Regions from separate parts of the Streptosporangium album genome, predicted to be linked through region 1. Evidence: riboswitches for the same ligand, from Rfam matches in the RefSeq annotation. Region 1 holds a riboswitch; each other region holds the start of a gene.
The links. A riboswitch is a leader RNA that binds a small molecule or an ion and turns the genes downstream of it on or off. The one in region 1 is predicted to bind S-adenosylmethionine.

Region 1 (6,069 bases):
GTCGCGGAGCTTGAAGGTGTAGGTCAGGCCGTCCTTGGAGACCTCCCAGGAGGTGGCCAGCCACGGCAGGAACTCGCCGTTCCTCCCACGGGCGATCAACGAGTCGAACTGGTTGTGCACCAGCAGGCGGGCCTTGTTCTGGCCCCACTGCTGGGGGTTGAACGTGATGGGCTGCGTCTCCACCGCCCAGGTCAGCGACCCGCCGTCGCCTCCGCTACCGCCCACCGCGGCCGCCGGGGCCTGCGTCTGGGCTCCGCACGCCGTGAGTGCCAGTGCTCCGGCCAGCGTCAGGACGCCCCATCTCGCTTTCACGCTCTTCTCCTCAACGGCTCAGATGACTCAGGCGACATGTCTGATCGGGGTGGCGACGGCCTCGGACAGCACGATCCGGGCGAGCGCGTCGGCGTGCCGGAAAAGCGGGGCGTCGAGACCGGGCCGGGCGAATCCGCCGGTGGCCCGGCCGCCGACGACCCACGGTCCGAAGGCGAACCTGCGGGGGTGGGGGGTGTCCGACCGGTCCAGCAGGCGCCGGTCGGCGGGCCGTACCTTCAGCAGCCCTGAGTCCTCATCGGCCTCTCCCCGGTCCCGGAGCGCGGAGATCAGCGGGTCGGTGGCCCGGCTCACACTGGGCGCGGGCAGCCGGGCCTCGATCAGGGTCCGGGCCGCCATCCCGCCGGGGACGGTGGGACTGTGCGCCCACCATCGCCGGTCACGGTGCTCGACCCTCAGGTCCGCGCCGAGGAAGGTGACCACCCCCGCCCCGGCGAGGGCCCGCAGCTCCTCCAGCCGAGGGCCGGGCGGGCCGCTGGCGACGTAGCTGAAGAAGCCGTGGAACCACGGGTCGGAGACGCCCAGCTCGGCGAGGACGCCGTGGACGGACAGCAGCCCGAGGATCATGGCGTGGTCGGCGCTGTGCGCGGGGTCGGAGCGTCGCTGCAGGTCGGCGCCCAGGTAGCCGTTCATCCACCTGCGCAGCCCCGCGGAGTCGCCGAACCGCATGCGCTCCAGCGGACGGTCCAGCCGGTCGAAGTCCAGCCGGTCCAGATGCCGTGGTACGGCCCTGCGGATCAGGGCCCGCATCCCGGCGCTGCGCCACTCCTCGGCCGCGTATGCCTCCTCGAACTCCGGCCAGCCCATCCGGGACCGTCTCGGGTGGGCGGTGATGAGCTCGTGGTAGTACGCGAAGGCCAGTTCCTTGGCGACCAGCGGCCACACGTCCCGGCGGAAGTTCCACGGCCCCTCGCCCAGCGCCGCCGCGGTGAGGAAGCGCGGGACCGGCGGGCGCGCGCCCCGGAACGGGTATCCGGTCTTCGCGTGGTACGGCACGCCGCGGCGCGATCCCAGCTGAAGCAGCGGCTCCCGGCCGCTGGGCAGGTAGACCAGCTCCCCGTCGTACTCACGGATGAAGCGGCCGCCGCGGCCCGAGGTGAGCAGCACCGTCAGGTCGACGGAGGCCAGCCCCATGCCCCGCACGATCACCGGCTCGCCGCCGGGCACCTGGTCCAGGTCGAGGTCGGCGGTGTAACCGGTGGGCAGGTAGCGCAGCCCGTCGGCCTCCGCCAGGCCCGCCAGCGCCCGCTCCTGCCCGGTCGGGGTCACGTCGCCGTGCCCCTGGGCCAGGATCACCGCGTCCACCTCGATCGTCCGGCCGTCCTCCAGCCTCACCGCCTGCCCGCCGGGGACGTCGGCGAGGTCCAGCGCGCGGGTGGCGTGGACGTGGACCCGGACGCCGCGGGGAGCGGTGGTGACCGCGTGCTGGAAGACGTGCGAGAGGTAGGCGTTCTGGACCCGCCGGGAGGCGAATCCGCCGGGGTCGCCGCCGAGCCACTCGGCCAGCGACGGGCCGGGGCGGATCGGGCCCCGGCACTGGACCGACGCGTCGGTGAACAGCGTCACGTCGGCCGCGGTGGAGTTCATCCAGAGCAGTTCGGGCTGCTCGGCGCGCCAGACCCGCCCGCCGCCCGGCGGGTAGGGGTCGATCACGTGGATGTCCAGTGACGGCCAGTCGAGCAGGTCGGCGGCGTTGGCGCAGATCCGCTCCACCAGGCAGGTGCCGGTCGGCCCTGCGCCGACGACGGCGATGGAGGCACTCATGCGATCTCCTCACCCTGCGGCGCGGGGTGCGTCCCGCGCCGATCGGCCGGCTGTCTCATACGGCGGCGTAGTTCAGTGTGATCTCGGACATGTACTGCTCCCAGGCATGCCTCGGTGACCCGTTGGGGGGTCCGCGCTTGCGGCACGCCCACCGTGCCGCCAGGTCTTCCCCGGGGGCACCCCGCCGCGGCGCGAGGGTTGCCGGTCAGTTAGCCGGGTCTTTGCACTGACACTCTTAACCTAGTTAGAAGGTAGGAAATACATAAATACCTGTCAAGCCTTATTGTCGAGGGATGTCGCATGAGATGGTGAATGTGGTCTATCGGAAGTACGACGGCTCACTGCACTGGAACCACCGGGCCCTGCTCCTCGGCGAGGACGACCACGGCGTCTGGACGGGGTGCCTGGCCGGCGCCAGCGCCAGCAAGGGCATCGCGCCACCGATCACCTGGCAGCACGCGTTCGTGATGCTCTTCCCCCGCGACGCCTGGTGGACGGCCTCCTTCAACGCCGCGCCGCACAAGGCCGAGATCTACTGCGACATCTCCACGGTGCCCCAGTGGAGCGACGGCCAGGTGACCATGGTCGACCTCGACCTGGACGTGATCCGCATGCGCGACGGCCGGATCATCCTCGACGACGAGGACGAGTTCGCGGAGCACCAGATCCGCTACGCCTATCCCCCCGACGTCATCGAGACCGCCCGCGCCACGGCCGGCCTGCTCATGGAGGCCGTCACCACGGGCACCGCCCCCTTCAGCACCGCCCCCCACTGGCTCTCTCAGGTGACCTGACCGCCCCGCCCGCCGTACGGCGACGCCCTACAACGGCGGGAAGCCGGGGGCTCGGCGCTCGACGAAACTGGCCACCCCCTCGGCGAAGTCGGGGCGGGTGAAGGACTCGGCCATCAGGCGCACGGCGGCGGACTCCGCCGACTCCAGGGTCCGGCTCCCGTCGCCCCACACCTGGCGCTTGATCACGGCCATCGACGCCGGCGAGCTGTGTGTCGCCAGCTCTCGGGCGTAGGTCACGGTCTCCTCCAGCAGGCTCTCACCGGGGACCGACCGGTTGACCAGGCCGAGCTCGTAGGCCTCCGCACCGGTGAACGTGCGGCCGGACAGCAGCAGGTCCATGGCCCGCGCCTGGCCGGCGAGCCGGGGCAGGATCCACGACAGGCCGTACTCGGCGATCAGGCCGCGGCGGGCGAAGGCGGTCGTCCACTTGGCCTCCGCCGCGGTGAAGACCAGGTCGCAGACCAGGGCGTGCACCATGCCGAGCCCGGCGCAGGCGCCGTTGACGGCCGCGATGACCGGCTTGCCGATCGTGGTCGGGAAGGTGGGGGGACGCCTGTCCGGTTCCCCCTCATAAGAGCCGTCCTGGATGGCGTTGAGAGTCTGGAAGTCGGCGCCGGCACAGAAGCCCCTCCCCGCACCGGTCACGACGATCACCCGGACTTCCGGGTCCCGTTCGGCCTCCGCGAGCCGGTCGAAGTATCGCCGTCCCATCGCGTCGGTCCAGGCGTTGAGCCGGTCCGGCCGGTTGAACGTCAGCGTCAGCACGCCCTGCTCGATCGACGCCGGCACCAGATCCACCATTCCGCACCTCTTCCCTGAGTTCTGCAGAATATCGTTCTATACCTTCTCCTCTCCCGGCGAGAGCGTCGTGCGAGCGGGCCCGGGGAGCCGTTCAGGCTCCCGCCGGCGACTCCGTGCCTGTCCCGGGCGGACGGCGCCCCCGGACGGGCGGAACGGCCAGTTGACCGCCCGCGCCTCCCGGACCGGTCCCGTACCGTGCCGTACGGCCTCACCGGCGTCGTACGGCACGGCACGGCGGAACCCCGAGGGGGATCCCCGCGAGTGCGTCCCGTCCTGTTCCGCCGGAACTACCGCCCCGGCACCGTTCCGTGACCGAGTCCCCGTTCCAGGGCGTCGGGGTGGTGGACGAAGTTCGGCGAGAGCTCGGCCTCGTCGTAGTAGCGGTGGAAGACCGGCGTCGCGGAACCCGACATCGGTGGCACGATCCAGCTCCACTCGGCCGGGCAGACCCGGCCGGCGTTCTCCTCGCGCTTCAGATGGGTCAGGAACCTGCCGGACTCGGTGTGGTGGTCGGTCATCGTCACCCCCGCCCGCTCGAAGGAGTGCAGGACAGCCATGTTGATCTCCAGCAGGGCCTGGTCGCGCCAGAGCGAGCGGTCGTTGGCGGTGTCCAGCCCCAGCCGGCGGGCGACGGCCGGCATGAGGTCGTAGCGATCGGTGTCGGCGAGGTTGCGTGCGCCGATCTCGGTGCCCATGTACCAGCCGTTGAACGGTGCCGCCCCGTAGTGGATCCCACCGATCTCCAGGCACATGTTGGAGATGGCCGGTACGGCGTGCCAGCGCAGCCCGAGCTCTTCGAACCACGGGTGGGAGGGGTGGGACAGCGGCACCTCCAGTACGGCGTCGCCGGGCACCGTGGACATCAGCGGCCGCCCGTCCCCCACCGAGATGAACAGCGGCAGGACGTCGAAGGGCGTGCCCGGCCCTCCGGGCCAGCCGAGCTTGCATGCCATCGTGGTGAAGTCCACATACCGGGGGTCGCCGACGACGGACCCGTCGTCCATCGCGTACCCGGCGTACCGGATCAGCTGCTCGTTCCAGATCCTCGGCCCCGGCAGGCCCGGCCGGTCCGGGGCGAACACCGTGATCGTCGGCCGGATCCTGCGGCTGGGCGCCGCCTCCCTCAGGTGGTTGACGCACTCCACGGCCACACCCTCGGCCGTGTTCACCCACCGCCGGTCGCGCACCCGCAGCGACTGCCAGTAGAGCCGCCCGATGCACCGGGAGCTGTTGCGCCAGGCCACCCGGGCGCCGAAGGCGAGTTCCTCGGGGGTGTGCGTGTAGGTCCCCGTCCTGTAGATCTCGGCCCGCACCTCGCGCAGGCGGGGTTTCACCGGCCCCGCGACCGGGTTCTCGGCATGGAACAACCTCAGAAAGTCCACGGCCGTCGCGATGTCGGTTTCTTGCACGGCCGGAACATGCCCCTTCGTCTTCAAGAACGTGGATACCGATCGTTGGGCATCGTGGACCAGATCCGGTGCACGGCGCCGGGACCTCCGCCAGGTCAGCACAGAACAACCACCAATGTGTGGCTCACGGGCACGGCGGCCGTTCCGGGCGGCGCGGTGCCCTGTGTGCAGTGGCCCTTGCCCCACTGCGATCGCTGTTGTTCCGCGGCAGCCGTGTCATCCTCGCCGACTGGGGTCGCATGACGCGGCGCCTGTCATCTTCTATTACGGAAGATGATTTGTCTGCCAAATCAGGGCGTAAAAGAGCGAAGGCCCCGGGAGCTTGACTCCCAGGGCCTTCGAATGTTGCTCCCGCGATAGGACTCGAACCTATAACCTGCCGGTTAACAGCCGGCTGCTCTGCCGATTGAGCTACACGGGATCGTGCTCTGCGCTGCTCGGGCGGGATGTTTTCCCCGCTCCTTGCGGCGCAGGAATAGATTAGCGCACTCTGCGCGTGTGTGTCGCATCGATACACCGGGGTAGGTCCGAGAGGACGCGCGATCCGTGGGTAGGGGCCTGGCGGAGCACGGCTGTGGAGGTGGAGATGCGTTATCGAATGATGTTCGGGGTGGGTCTCGCGATTGGCTACGTCCTGGGAAGCCGCGCCGGCCGGGAGCGTTACGAGGAGATCAAGCGGATCGCCCAGCGGGTGTCCGACAATCCCTCGGTGCAGGAGACCGCGGGCCTGGTGGGCGCACGGATCTCGAAGGTCACCAACGTGGCCAGGACCAAGATGTCCCACGTGGCGAGGAACCGGCTGCCGTTCCTGCAGTCGGAGAACGGCTGGCAGTCCCAGAAGCACGACGAGACGGGAGTCGGCTGGCCGGAGGACGAGCGGGCCCACGCCCCTCATCCCTGACCGGTTGTGGAAGGCCCCCTCGGGGGCCTTCCGCGCGTCCCTGCCCCTTTCCGGCCGGCGGTTTCGGGGG
Region 2 (6,069 bases), on a different contig from region 1:
CCGGTCGCTGGCGCAACTCAACGACACGGCCAAAGAGGTCAACGCGGCGCTGTCCGCTCACCCCAACGGGCGGGTGCGCTACATCGACGTGAAAATCAACAAGGTCGTCATCCTGTCCGAGACGCCTGCGGCAACCGAGTCCGTCATCGAGGCCGCCGAGCTGAACCCGGTCGCGGTGCTGGTGGTGTCGTCCAATGAGCGACCCCAGCCCCTCTTCGATCTGGTGGGAGGCGACGCTTACTACATCGGCGACACGGAACGATGCTCGATCGGTTTCTCGGTGACGAAGGGGACCCAGAACGGCTTCGTCAGCGCCGGCCACTGCGGTAAGGCGGGTGACACCACGGCCGGCGTCAACCAGGTCGCCCAGGGAGTCTTCCAGGCGTCGATCTTCCCGGGCAACGACTTCTCCTGGGTCGCGGTGAACGGCAACTGGACGCCCAAACCATCGGTGAAGAACGGCACGGGCGGCACGGTGAACGTCGCCGGCTCCACTGTGGCCATCGAAGGGGCGTCGGTCTGCCGGTCCGGTTCGACCACCGGCTGGCACTGCGGCACCATCCAGCAGCAGAACACCAGCGTGACCTATCCGCAGGGCACCATCTCCGGACTGACCCGGACCAACGTCTGCGCCGAACCAGGTGACTCCGGTGGCTCCTTCATCTCCGTCGACCAGGCCCAGGGGGTCACCTCCGGTGGCTCCGGCGACTGCACCTCGGGTGGCACCACCTACTTCCAGCCGGTCGGCCCGATCCTCACCACCTACGGCCTGACCCTGGTGACCAGCGGCGGCGTCACTCCGCCGACGCCGCCAACCCCGCCGACCGGCGTCACCTGTACCGGCTACTCCAAGACCGTCACCGGCGCCCTGACCAGCGGCCGATCCGCCTATCAGCCGAACAACCTGTACTACCGGTCGATCGCCGGCGGTGTTCACTCCGGCTGCCTGAACGGCCCCGTCGGCACCGACTTCGACCTCTACCTGCAGAAGTGGAACGGCCGGACCTGGGCCACCGTCGCCACCTCCAACGGCCCGACCCCCAACGAGAAGATCAGCTACACCGGCACCGCCGGCTACTACCGCTACCTCGTGGCCGCCTACAGCGGCTCCGGCACCTACACCCTGGGATACAGCGCGCCGTAGCCCGGCCGGGCCGTTTTGACCGCACCTGTGGATCACTCGGAGGTGCGGACAAGAAGGACGGAGCTCCGCGCCAAGTGGGTGGTCGGCCGACGATCACCCACCCGGCGCGGAGCTCTCTGCGCTCCTCGGCCGTCAGGGGACAGCGCAGGCTCGCGTATGCGGGAGGGAGGCGCTCTCGGCCGGGGTGAGCAGGATGACCACGGTGACGGTCCGGCCGGCCGTACGAGGTGAAGGGGTGCGGGCGGTGCGTTTCACGGCCTGCGACCCTGGCGAGACTGTCCGGCAGGTAACACGTCACATCTCGAAGGGTGAGACATCTGGTCAGGACGGCGGGGAGGCGAGGTAGAGTGCGTAAGACCTGCTCGTCAGGTCCTAACTGAATATTTGCTCATCCAGAGGGGTGGAGGGACCGGCCCTGCGAAGCCCCGGCAACCCTCCCGGTTCCAGACTCGTGATCTGACGAGGTCGGCCGGGACAGGTGCCAATTCCGGTCTGTGGCCAGGGTGGTCGCAGACGAAGATGAGGGAAAGGCCTCGCTTCATGGCGCTCGCAAGCACTGAAACCCCCACCACCTCGATCGACTTCGGCCCCGCCGTGGCTCTGTCCTGTCGCGAGTGCGGTGCCCGCTACGACCTCGGTCCCGACTTCGCCTGTATCGAGTGTTTCGGGCCCCTGGAGATCGCCTATGACTTCGGGCGCGTGACCCGTGAGCAGATCGCCGAGGGGCCGGCCAACATCTGGCGTTACCGCTCCCTGCTGCCCGTCCCGGCGGACGTGGCCGCCAAGCCCAACATGAACCCCGGCTGGACCAAGCTCGTCGACGCCGGCAACCTCGCGCGCGAGCTGGGCCTGCGCTCGCTGCACGTCAAGGACGACTCCGGCAACCCCACGCACTCCTTCAAGGACCGTGTGGTGGCCATCGCCGTCGAGGCGGCCAGGAACTTCGGCTTCCACACCCTGTCCTGCTCCTCCACCGGCAACCTGGCCGGCGCGGTGACCGCCGCCGCCGCCCGGGCAGGGCTGGACGCCTGCGTGTTCATCCCCTCGGACCTGGAGCAGGCCAAGATCGTCATGGCGTCGGTGTACGGCGGCAGGCTGATCGGCATCGAGGGCACCTACGACGACGTCAACCGCTTCTGCTCCGAGCTCATCGGGGACGAACTGGGCGACAAGTGGGGCTTCGTCAACGTCAACCTCCGGCCCTACTACGCCGAGGGCTCCAAGACCCTGGCCTACGAGATCGCCGAGCAGCTCGGCTGGCGGATCCCCGACCAGATCGTCATCCCGGTCGCGTCCGGCTCCCAGCTCACGAAGATCGACAAGGCCTTCAAGGAGCTGATCGCGCTCGGCCTCGTCGAGGAGAAGCCGTACAAGATCTTCGGCGCCCAGGCCGAGGGGTGCTCCCCGGTCTCCGCCGCCTACAAGGCCGGCCACGACGTGATCCGCCCGGTGAAGCCCGCCACCATCGCCAAGTCGCTGGCGATCGGGAACCCGGCGGACGGCCCCTACGTGCTGGACATCGCCCGGCGCACCGGCGGCGCGGTGGAGGACGTCACCGACGCCGAGATCGTCGACGCGATCCGGCTGCTGGCCAGGACCGAGGGGATCTTCGCCGAGACCGCGGGCGGGGTCACCGTCGGCGTGCTGCGCAAGCTGGTCGCCTCGGGGCAGATCGACCCCGACGCCGAGACCGTGGTGCTCAACACCGGCGACGGTCTCAAGACCCTCGACGCGGTGGCGGACCAGGCGCGTCCCACCGCCGTCATCCGCCCGTCTCTCGACGCATTCCGTACGGCTATCGCCTAGAAATTCATGAAAGGTACTGAAATATGAGCGTTTCTGTGCGGATTCCGACGATTCTCCGGACTTACGCCGATGGCTCCTCGGAGGTGAGTGGAGAAGGGGCGACGCTGCGCGAGGTTCTGCATAGGCTCGACGCCGACTTCCCGGGCATCGGCGCTCGCATCCTCGACGAAACGGGCAAGATCCGGCGTTTTGTCAATGTCTATGTCGGGGATGAGGACGTCCGTTTTGCGGAGAACCTTGACACGGCCACGCCGTCCGGCGTTCAGGTCTCCATCATTCCGGCGGTCGCCGGAGGCTGATCCGCGGCATCCCCACCGCTTCTCCACGACACCCGCACGCGGCCCGGCCGTGTGCGGGTGTCGCGTTATGTGACGTGAGACCCCCTGTGGGGCCGGTGAGTATGATTTATTTTTTAACTAAACAAACGCTCGGCAAAACATGGCTCCGCTCATGAATGCGCGCGTAAAGCAGCGGTCTGTCGATTGACTCTGTTGCCCCACCGTGTCCCACAGGTATGGTCGAGAACGATCGACGTAGGCGATGTCTATGCCTCGAAGATTGAGGACTTCGCGAGAGGAATGGGCGATGTCCTCAAGTCCAGTAAGAGGAGTCGGAAGTGGCGCAGGGCACCGTCAAATGGTTCAACGCGGACAAGGGCTACGGCTTCATCGCGGTCGACGGTGGTAAGGATGTGTTCGTCCATTACTCCGCGATCATGATGGATGGCTACCGTGCGCTCGAACAGGGCCAGCGGGTCGAGTTCGAGGTCACCCAGGGTCAGAAGGGCCCCCAGGCGGAATCCGTCCGGGCGGTCTGACGCAGCCGTTCCGTCCATTCGTCGGGAAATGCCGGTAGATCCCGTGGCAGCGCAGTCCGCGCGGACCTTCCCGCATGTCGACCCGGCTCGCCGCCCCAACGGCGGGTCGGGCCTTCGCTGTGAATCTGTGCCCGCCCTCTAAGCTGGGTGCAGGTCAGCGCGACGTCGCTTGCACTCGGCAGGGTAGAGTGCTAAACAGTTCGTTGGCACTCCCTGTTGGAGAGTGCCAACCCTGGATCGAGACGATGGGACCCGCCGAACGGAGTCGCGGGTTCACATGCCGTCGCGGGCGTCGGCTCGATCCGGTGCAAGCCACCCTGCGTTTGGGAGGTCTAGCCGTATGGCAGCCAAAATGATCGCGTTTGACGAGGACGCCCGGCGCGGTCTCGAGCGCGGTATGAACCAGCTCGCGGACGCCGTCAAGGTGACCCTCGGCCCCAAGGGCCGTAACGTCGTTCTGGAGAAGAAGTGGGGCGCCCCCACGATCACCAACGACGGTGTCTCCATCGCCAAGGAGATCGAGCTCGAGGACCCGTGGGAGAAGATCGGGGCGGAGCTCGTCAAGGAAGTCGCCAAGAAGACCGACGACGTCGCGGGCGACGGCACCACCACCGCCACCGTGCTCGCCCAGGCTCTTGTGCGTGAGGGCCTCCGCAACGTGGCCGCCGGTGCCAACCCGATGTCCCTGAAGAAGGGCATCGAGGCCGCCGTCGAGCGCGTCTCTGAGGAGCTCTCCAAGCTGGCCAAGGACGTGGAGACGAAGGCGCAGATCGCCTCCACCGCCTCCATCTCCGCGGGCGACCCGCAGATCGGCGAGATGATCGCCGAGGCGATGGACAAGGTCGGCAAGGAAGGCGTCATCACCGTCGAGGAGAGCAACACCTTCGGCCTGGAGCTTGAGCTCACCGAGGGCATGCGCTTCGACAAGGGCTACATCTCGCCCTACTTCGTCACCGACCCGGAGCGCATGGAGGCCGTCCTCGACGACGCCTACATCCTCGTGGTCAACTCGAAGATCTCCGCCAACAAGGACCTGCTCCCGGTCCTCGACAAGGTCGTGCAGGCCGGCAAGCCGCTGCTGATCATCGCCGAGGACATCGAGGGCGAGGCCCTGGCGACCCTGGTCGTCAACAAGATCCGCGGCCTCTTCCGCTCGGTCGCCGTCAAGGCCCCGGGCTTCGGTGACCGCCGCAAGGCCATGCTGGGCGACATCGCCATCCTGACCGGTGCCCAGGTCATCAGCGAGGACCTCGGCCTCAAGCTCGAGTCCACCGCGCTGGACCAGCTCGGCCGTGCCCGCCAGGTCATCGTCACCAAGGACGAGACCACCATCGTCGACGGTGCCGGCGACGCCGAGCAGATCGCCGGCCGGGTCAACCAGATCCGCGCCGAGATCGAGAACACCGACTCCGACTACGACCGCGAGAAGCTCCAGGAGCGTCTCGCCAAGCTGGCCGGCGGCGTGGCCGTCATCAAGGCCGGCGCGGCGACCGAGGTCGAGCTCAAGGAGCGCAAGCACCGCATCGAGGACGCCGTCCGCAACGCGAAGGCGGCCGTCGAGGAGGGCATCGTCCCCGGCGGTGGCGTGGCCCTGCTGCAGGCCGGCGCCAAGGCCTTCGACAAGCTGGAGCTCACCAGCGACGAGGCCACCGGTGCCGCGATCGTCCGCAAGGCGCTCGAGGAGCCGCTGAAGCAGATCGCCGTCAACGCCGGCCTCGAGGGCGGCGTCGTGGTGGAGAAGGTGCGCAACCTCACCCCCGGTGAGGGTCTGAACGCCGCCACGGGCGAGTACGTCAACATGTTCGAGGCGGGCATCATCGACCCGGCCAAGGTGACGCGTTCGGCTCTGCAGAACGCGGCGTCCATCGCGGCGCTGTTCCTCACCACCGAGGCCGTCATCGCCGAGAAGCCCGAGAAGGCCGGAGCCGCCCCCGCCATGCCGGGTGGCGGCGACATGGACTTCTAAGTCCAGCCGCTTTCACATAAAGAGGCGACCCCGAGGTGCCGGGGCCGCCTCTTTTTTGTGGTGCCGGACGGTGCCATCCGCCACTCGGCATCCGTCCGTGGGCTCGTGGGCAGGGAGGGCGACATCGAAAGACCGAGGACGGGAAGGGCGTTCCAGGCTTACGGAGCCTGGCCGGAGCGGTAAGAGTCGATGATCGGTAGGCGTGTGGTCACATTCGTGTCGACTCCGGCTGACTTCACTGCCGTTGAGCGATGAATGGACAAAGCGGGCGGCCAGGAGGATCCAAGTCAGTGCGTTGTTTTCCAGGACACGATGTCGTGCGGACGTAGAACGGAA
Region 3 (6,069 bases), on a different contig from region 1:
ATCTCGGATGTTCCAGCAGGCGCTCCATGGAGGGCCGCACCACCTCCACCAGGCCGATCTGGAAGATCAGCAGGGCCACGATGACGAAGGTCGGCGGCGCCATGTTGGAGAGCTTGTCGCCGGGAACGCCCACCATCGAGCCCGGGTAGATGCCCGAGTAGACCAGGCCGAACAGCGCGAACAGCCCGGTCCACAGGATGGCGACGTCGAACCGGCGGGGGAGCGCCACCACCCTGGCGTAGAAGAAGCCCGCCTGGTGGGCCAGCCCCCAGACAATGATCATGTTGAGCCAGCCCACGGCCTCGTAGCCGTAGCGCAGCCGCAGCACGTCGACCACCAGGGCGGCCCCGGCGAGCCAGATCAGCGCCAGCACGTCGTAGCGCCGGTGCAGCCAGAGCGCGAGCGGGAGCAGGGCGATCAGCACGAGATAGACGCCGATGAACCAGAGCGGACTGATGACGAGGAGGACGACTCGGTCCATCCACTCGATCCCGAACGCCCACGTCACGATCGCGCCCAGAACGATCCAGGTCCCGGCCAGCACCAGTGCCGGGATCGCGAGACCGCGGATACGCCGCCACACGAAGGTGCCGAGGCCGACCCCGCGCTCGCACGCGCGGTTCCACGACAGCAGGTGGACGTATCCACCCACGTAGAAGAAGAGCGGCAGCACCTGGAGCAGCCAGGTCAGGATCCACAGTCCCGAGGTGAAGCCCAGCGGGCTCGTCGGCGAGGGGCCGTCCGGTCCCCACTGCAGGATGGTGAACGCCCAGTGCCAGACGACCACGACGATCAGGCTGAACGCCCGGAGCCAGTCGACGTATCGGTCCCGCGGCGGCCCGGACGTCACCGGGGGAGCCGCCGCATCGTCGTGTCCGCCCATGCGGCCATGATGTGCCTTGCCGCCCGCTTCCGCTACTTGTCGATGTCGCCCACGACGAAGAACATCGACCCGAGGATGGCGACCATGTCGGCCAGCAGGTTGCCCGGGAGCATCTCGCGCAGCACCTGGACGTTGTTGTAGGAGGCCGAGCGGAGCTTCATCCGCCACGGCGTCTTCTCGCCGCGGGAGACCAGGTAGTAGCCGTTGATGCCGAGCGGGTTCTCGGTCCAGGCGTAGGTGTGTCCCTCGGGGACCTTGAGCACCTTGGGCAGGCGCTGGTTGATCGGCCCCTGCGGCAGCTCCCTGAGCCGTGCCAGGCAGGCGTCGGCCAGGTCCAGGGAGACCTTCACCTGCTCCAGCAGCACCTCGAACCGGGCGTTGCAGTCTCCGGCCGACCGGGTGACGACCCGGACCGGCAGCTCGCCGTAGGCGAGGTAGGGCTCGTCCCTGCGCAGGTCGAAGTCCACCCCGGAGGCGCGGGCGATCGGGCCGCTCACGCCGTACTGCATGATCGTCTCGCGGCCCAGCACGCCCACCCCGAGCGTGCGGGCCAGGAAGATCTCGTTCCCGGCGATCAGGTTCTCGATGTCGGGCAGCCGCCGCCGCACGTCCGCGACGGCGCGCGAGGCACGGTCCGTCCACCCTTCGGGCACGTCCTCCTTGAGGCCGCCGACCCGGTTGAACATGTAGTGCATCCGCCCGCCGGAGATCTCCTCCATCACGGCCTGGAGGGTCTCGCGCTCACGGAACGCGTAGAAGACCGGGGTGATCGCGCCGAGCTCCAGCGGGTAGGAGCCGAGGAACATCAGATGGCTGAGCACCCGGTTGAGCTCGGCCATGAGCGTGCGCATCCAGACTGCCCGGACCGGCACCTCCATGCCGAGCATCCGCTCCACCGCGAGCACCACGCCCAGCTCGTTGGCGAAGGCCGACAGCCAGTCGTGCCGGTTGGCCAGCACGATGATCTGCCGGTAGTCACGCACCTCGAAGAGCTTCTCCGCGCCGCGGTGCATGTAGCCCACGATCGGTTCGGCCGCGCTGATCCGCTCTCCGTCCAGCGTGAGGCGTAGCCGCAGCACCCCGTGCGTGGACGGGTGCTGCGGCCCGATGTTGAGGACCATGTCCTCGGTCGCCAGCTCCTTGCCGGACGTCGCGTGCACGGCGCCGGCTCCGGCGCCGATGCCCACGCTGATCTCCCGGGGCGCGCCTGTGGCGTGACGGTCGGTCATAAGGCCCATGCTGTCATGTCAGCCCCGCGAGACAAGCTCCCGCAGGGCGGCGACCAGACGGTCGACGTGCTCGGTGGTGGTGCCGATCCCGATCGAGGCGCGGACGGCGGAGGCGGTGACGTCGTCGCAGCCGCCGTCCTTGGCGCCGAGGAGGTGGCGGACGAAGGGGTGGGCGCAGAACTTGCCGTCGCGCACGCCGATGCCGTACGTCCCGGACAGGACCTCGGCGACCTCGCGGGCGGTGAAGCCGTCCACCACGAAGGAGACGATGCCGACGCGAGGGTGGTCGGGGCCCCACAGGGCCAGCTCGTGGACGCCCTCGACGGCGCCGAGCCCGGCACGGAGGCGGCCGATGAGGCGCTCCTCCTCGCGGAGCAGCGCGTTCCAGCCGGTGGCGGTCAGCGCGTCGCAGGCGGCGGCCAGGGCGATGGCACCGAGGACGTTGGGGGTGCCGGCCTCGTGACGGGCCTCGGGGTCGGTGTGCCACTCGGTGGCGTCGTCGTCCACGGCCTTCACGGCGCCGCCGCCGCGCAGGTACGGCTCCGCCTCCGACAGCCAGTCGGCGCGGCCGATCAGCGCCCCGACGCCGAACGGGGCGTAGAGCTTGTGGCCGGAGAAGACGACGTAGTCCAGGTCCAGCGCGGTCAGGTTGAGACGACGGTGCGGGACGAGCTGGGCGGCGTCGACGAGGATGCGGGCGCCGTGGCGGTGGGCGATGTGGGCCAGGGCCGCGATCGGCCAGAGCTCGCCCGTGACGTTGGAGGCCGCGGTCACGACCAGCAGCTTGGGGCCGTCGATCCCGCCCAGTGCCTCGTCTGCGGCGCGGACGGCCTCGCCGGGGAAGGCGGGGGGCGCGAGCCGTACGGTGTCGGCCCAGGGCAGGAGCGAGGCATGGTGCTCGGTGTCGAAGACCACGGCGGTGGTCCCCTCGGGCAGGCTGCGCGCCAGCAGGTTGGTCGCGTCGGTGGTGTTCCGGGTGAAGATCACCGAGTCGCAGGGGCGGGCCCCGACGAAGGCGCGGACGGTGTGCCGGGCCTGCTCGTAGCGGGCCGTGGTGAGCTGGGAGGCGTATCCGGCACCGCGGTGGACGCTGGAGTAGGCCGGGAGCGCGGCGGTGACGGCGGCGCTGACCGGCTCCAGACAGGGGGCGCTGGCGGCATAGTCGAGGTTGGCGTAGCGGACGAGCCTGCCCCCCTTGACGGGGACCTCAAGGTCCGCACCGAGCACCGCGGGGACCCGCCGGTCGTCGGTTGTGCGGGTCGCGGGGACGGCCGGGGTGGCGGTCGCGGCGGCTTCGGCGGTGGTGGACGCGCGGCTCGCCGGAGCGGTGCCGACGGCGGCGGTGGTGGTGAAGATCGTCAGTGCGGACACGCCAGGTCTCCTGTCGAGGTCATCGGACCCCAACCCATGGCGTTGATGTGTGGAGCCCGCGCTTGCCCGGCACACCTCGTGCCGGACCAGGTCCTCACCCGGGGCACCCCGCCGCGGACGCGAGGGTTGCCGGCCAGCGAGCCGGGGCTTGTCACTGGCACTCATGACCTACGTGGGAACTATAACCGACGCACGGCCGGGCATCGCAAGCGGAAAAGCGCCGGTTCCGGAACTCGCGGCGGTTCCCGTTCGTCCAGGCATTGACCGCACGGGCCTGGTGAAATGAGGGAGTCAGTGATGGATTGGGTGACCAACCCGGAGATATGGATAGGGTTCGTCACCCTTGTCGGCCTGGAGATCGTGCTGGGCATCGACAACATCATCTTCATCTCGATCCTGGCGGGCAAGCTCCCCGCGGAACAGCGCGACAAGGCCCGCAAGCTGGGCCTTCTCGCCGCCCTGGTCAGCCGGCTGGCGCTGCTGCTGGCACTGTCCTGGGTGGTGAAGCTCACAGCGCCGCTGTTCGAGGTCTTCGGCCATCCGATCTCGGGACGGGACCTCATCCTGATCTTCGGCGGGCTGTTCCTGCTGGGCAAGAGCGTCTTCGAGATGCACGACAGCCTCGAGGGCAAGTCGGGTCACGCCGGTGCCAGGGTCGCCTCCTCCTTCACCGCGGTGATCCTCCAGATCATGGTCCTGGACGTCGTGTTCTCCCTCGACTCGGTGATCACCGCGGTCGGCATGGTCGACGAGCTGGGCGTCATGGTCGCCGCCGTCGTCGTCTCGGTCATCGTGATGCTCTTCGCCTCCGGCCCGATCAGCCGCTTCGTGGACAAGCACCCGAGCATCAAGATGCTCGCCCTGTCGTTCCTGGTGCTGATCGGCGTCGTGCTCATCGCCGAGGGCTTCGAGCAGCACATCTCCAAGGGCTACATCTACTTCGCGATGGCGTTCTCGCTGGCCGTGGAGCTGCTGAACATCCGGATGCGCGGCAAGTCGGACGGGGAGAAGCCGGTCGAGCTGCACCAGCGCTACGAGCCGGACCAGCAGGCCGGATCCCAGAGCGGCCTCGCAGGCCTTTAGGAGGGGATGGCGGAGGCCTGGGGCCTGTTTCGGGCTTGGCGTCGGGCGGGACGAGGTGGGCCAGAAATATCGCAGCATGCGCCTATACATCAGGCTTGGCTATGTCAGCAGCGAGCGGCCGGTGAAGCCGCCTCCGGTGGCCGGCCGGATACTGGGCGACCTGTAGGGGCACCATCGCCGACCAGCGTGATTACGATGTTTGCGTGCACTTTGATCCTTGGAATCCGGAATTCGTCGCCCACCCCTATGACGTCTACGCCGAGCTGAGGCGGCGGCGGCCCGTCAGCTTCTTCGAGCCGACCGGCCAGTGGCTCGTCGCCCGGCACGCCGACGTCAACGCGCTGCTGCGCGACCGCAGGCTCGGCCGCTCCTACCTGCACGTGGCCACCCACACCGAGTTCGGCAGGCCGGACGACCCCGGTTTCCAGGACCCGTTCTGGCGGGTGGTCAGAGCCGGGATGCTCGACGTCGAACCGCCGGTCCACACCCGGCTCCGGCGGCTGGTGTCCAAGGCGTTCACCCCGCGCATGGTCGAGGCGCTGCGCCCCAAGGTCGCCCGGATGGCCGGCGAGCTGGTGGAGGGGTTCGTCGAGCGGGGTGGGGGAGACCTGATCGCCGAGGTGGCCGAGCCGCTCCCGGTGACCGTGATCGCGGAGATGCTCGGCGTGCCCGAGTCCGACCGGCACCTGCTGCGGCCCTGGTCCGCCGACATCTGCGGCATGTACGAGCTCAACCCCTCGGTCGAGGCCCAGCACACCGCCGTGCGCGCGGCCGAGGAGTTCTCCGACTACCTCGTCGGGCTGGCCCGCGCCCGCCGGGCGGACCCCGGTGACGACCTGATCAGCGCGCTGGCCCTGGTGGCCGACGAGGGCGACAGGCTCACCGAGGAGGAGCTGGTCGGCACCTGCGTGCTGCTGCTCAACGCCGGGCACGAGGCCACCGTCAACGTCACCGGCAACGGCTGGTGGTCGTTGCTGCGCAACCCGGCCGAGCTGGAACGGCTCCGCGCCGACCACGGCCTGCTGCCCACCGCGATCGAGGAGCTGATGCGGTGGGACACCCCGCTGCAGATGTTCGAGCGCTGGGTGCTGGAGGACATCACGGTGGGCGGGGTGGACATCCCGCGCGGCGCGGAGGTCGCCCTGCTGTTCGGTTCGGCCAACCGCGACCCCGAGGTGTTCGCCGACCCCGACCGCCTCGACGTGGGCCGGGCGGACAACCCGCACATCTCCTTCGGAGCGGGCATCCACTTCTGTCTGGGCGCGCCGCTGGCCAGGGTCGAGCTGGTCGAGTCCTTCGGCGCTCTGCTGCGCAGGGCGCCGAAGCTGGAGCTTGTCACCGAGCCCACCTGGGGGCCGGGCTACATCATCCGAGGCCTGGACTCCCTCCAGATGCGGGTTTAGGGCCAGAGCCGCGCTCCGGCGGGCTCAGGGCGGGTCATCGGCCGGTCCGCACGTGGGCCGGCTTGCCGGGATTGAGCACGCCGAAGATCCCATGGATGCG

Region 2: linked by a shared signal. The riboswitch ahead of thrC (threonine synthase) and the one ahead of FHR32_RS25550 (FAD/NAD(P)-binding protein) in region 1 are both predicted to bind S-adenosylmethionine.
Region 3: linked by a shared signal. The riboswitch ahead of FHR32_RS12565 (aminotransferase class V-fold PLP-dependent enzyme) and the one ahead of FHR32_RS25550 (FAD/NAD(P)-binding protein) in region 1 are both predicted to bind S-adenosylmethionine.

The regions. Positions count from the first base shown of each region.
Region 1 is NZ_JACHJU010000002.1:407,210-413,278, reverse strand. It holds gene FHR32_RS25555 (ABC transporter substrate-binding protein) at 1-312, opposite strand, end outside; gene FHR32_RS25550 (FAD/NAD(P)-binding protein) at 340-2,094, opposite strand; SAM riboswitch class IV at 2,223-2,335, opposite strand; gene FHR32_RS46130 (DUF402 domain-containing protein) at 2,388-2,888, shown strand; gene FHR32_RS25540 (enoyl-CoA hydratase) at 2,916-3,689, opposite strand; gene FHR32_RS25535 (nitric oxide synthase oxygenase) at 3,977-5,098, opposite strand; tRNA gene FHR32_RS25530 (tRNA-Asn) at 5,447-5,519, opposite strand; gene FHR32_RS25525 (YtxH domain-containing protein) at 5,700-5,999, shown strand.
Region 2 is NZ_JACHJU010000001.1:2,424,256-2,430,324, reverse strand. It holds gene FHR32_RS11460 (S1 family peptidase) at 1-1,144, shown strand, start outside; SAM riboswitch class I at 1,530-1,670, shown strand; gene thrC (threonine synthase) at 1,685-2,950, shown strand; gene FHR32_RS11450 (MoaD/ThiS family protein) at 2,974-3,249, shown strand; gene FHR32_RS11445 (cold-shock protein) at 3,567-3,767, shown strand; gene groL (chaperonin GroEL) at 4,108-5,733, shown strand.
Region 3 is NZ_JACHJU010000001.1:2,656,528-2,662,596, reverse strand. It holds gene FHR32_RS12575 (acyltransferase family protein) at 1-883, opposite strand, end outside; gene FHR32_RS12570 (NADH-quinone oxidoreductase subunit D) at 916-2,112, opposite strand; gene FHR32_RS12565 (aminotransferase class V-fold PLP-dependent enzyme) at 2,131-3,474, opposite strand; SAM riboswitch class IV at 3,537-3,652, opposite strand; gene FHR32_RS12560 (TerC family protein) at 3,781-4,566, shown strand; gene FHR32_RS12555 (cytochrome P450) at 4,770-5,969, shown strand; partial or broken gene FHR32_RS45930 (hypothetical protein) at 6,004-6,069, opposite strand, start outside.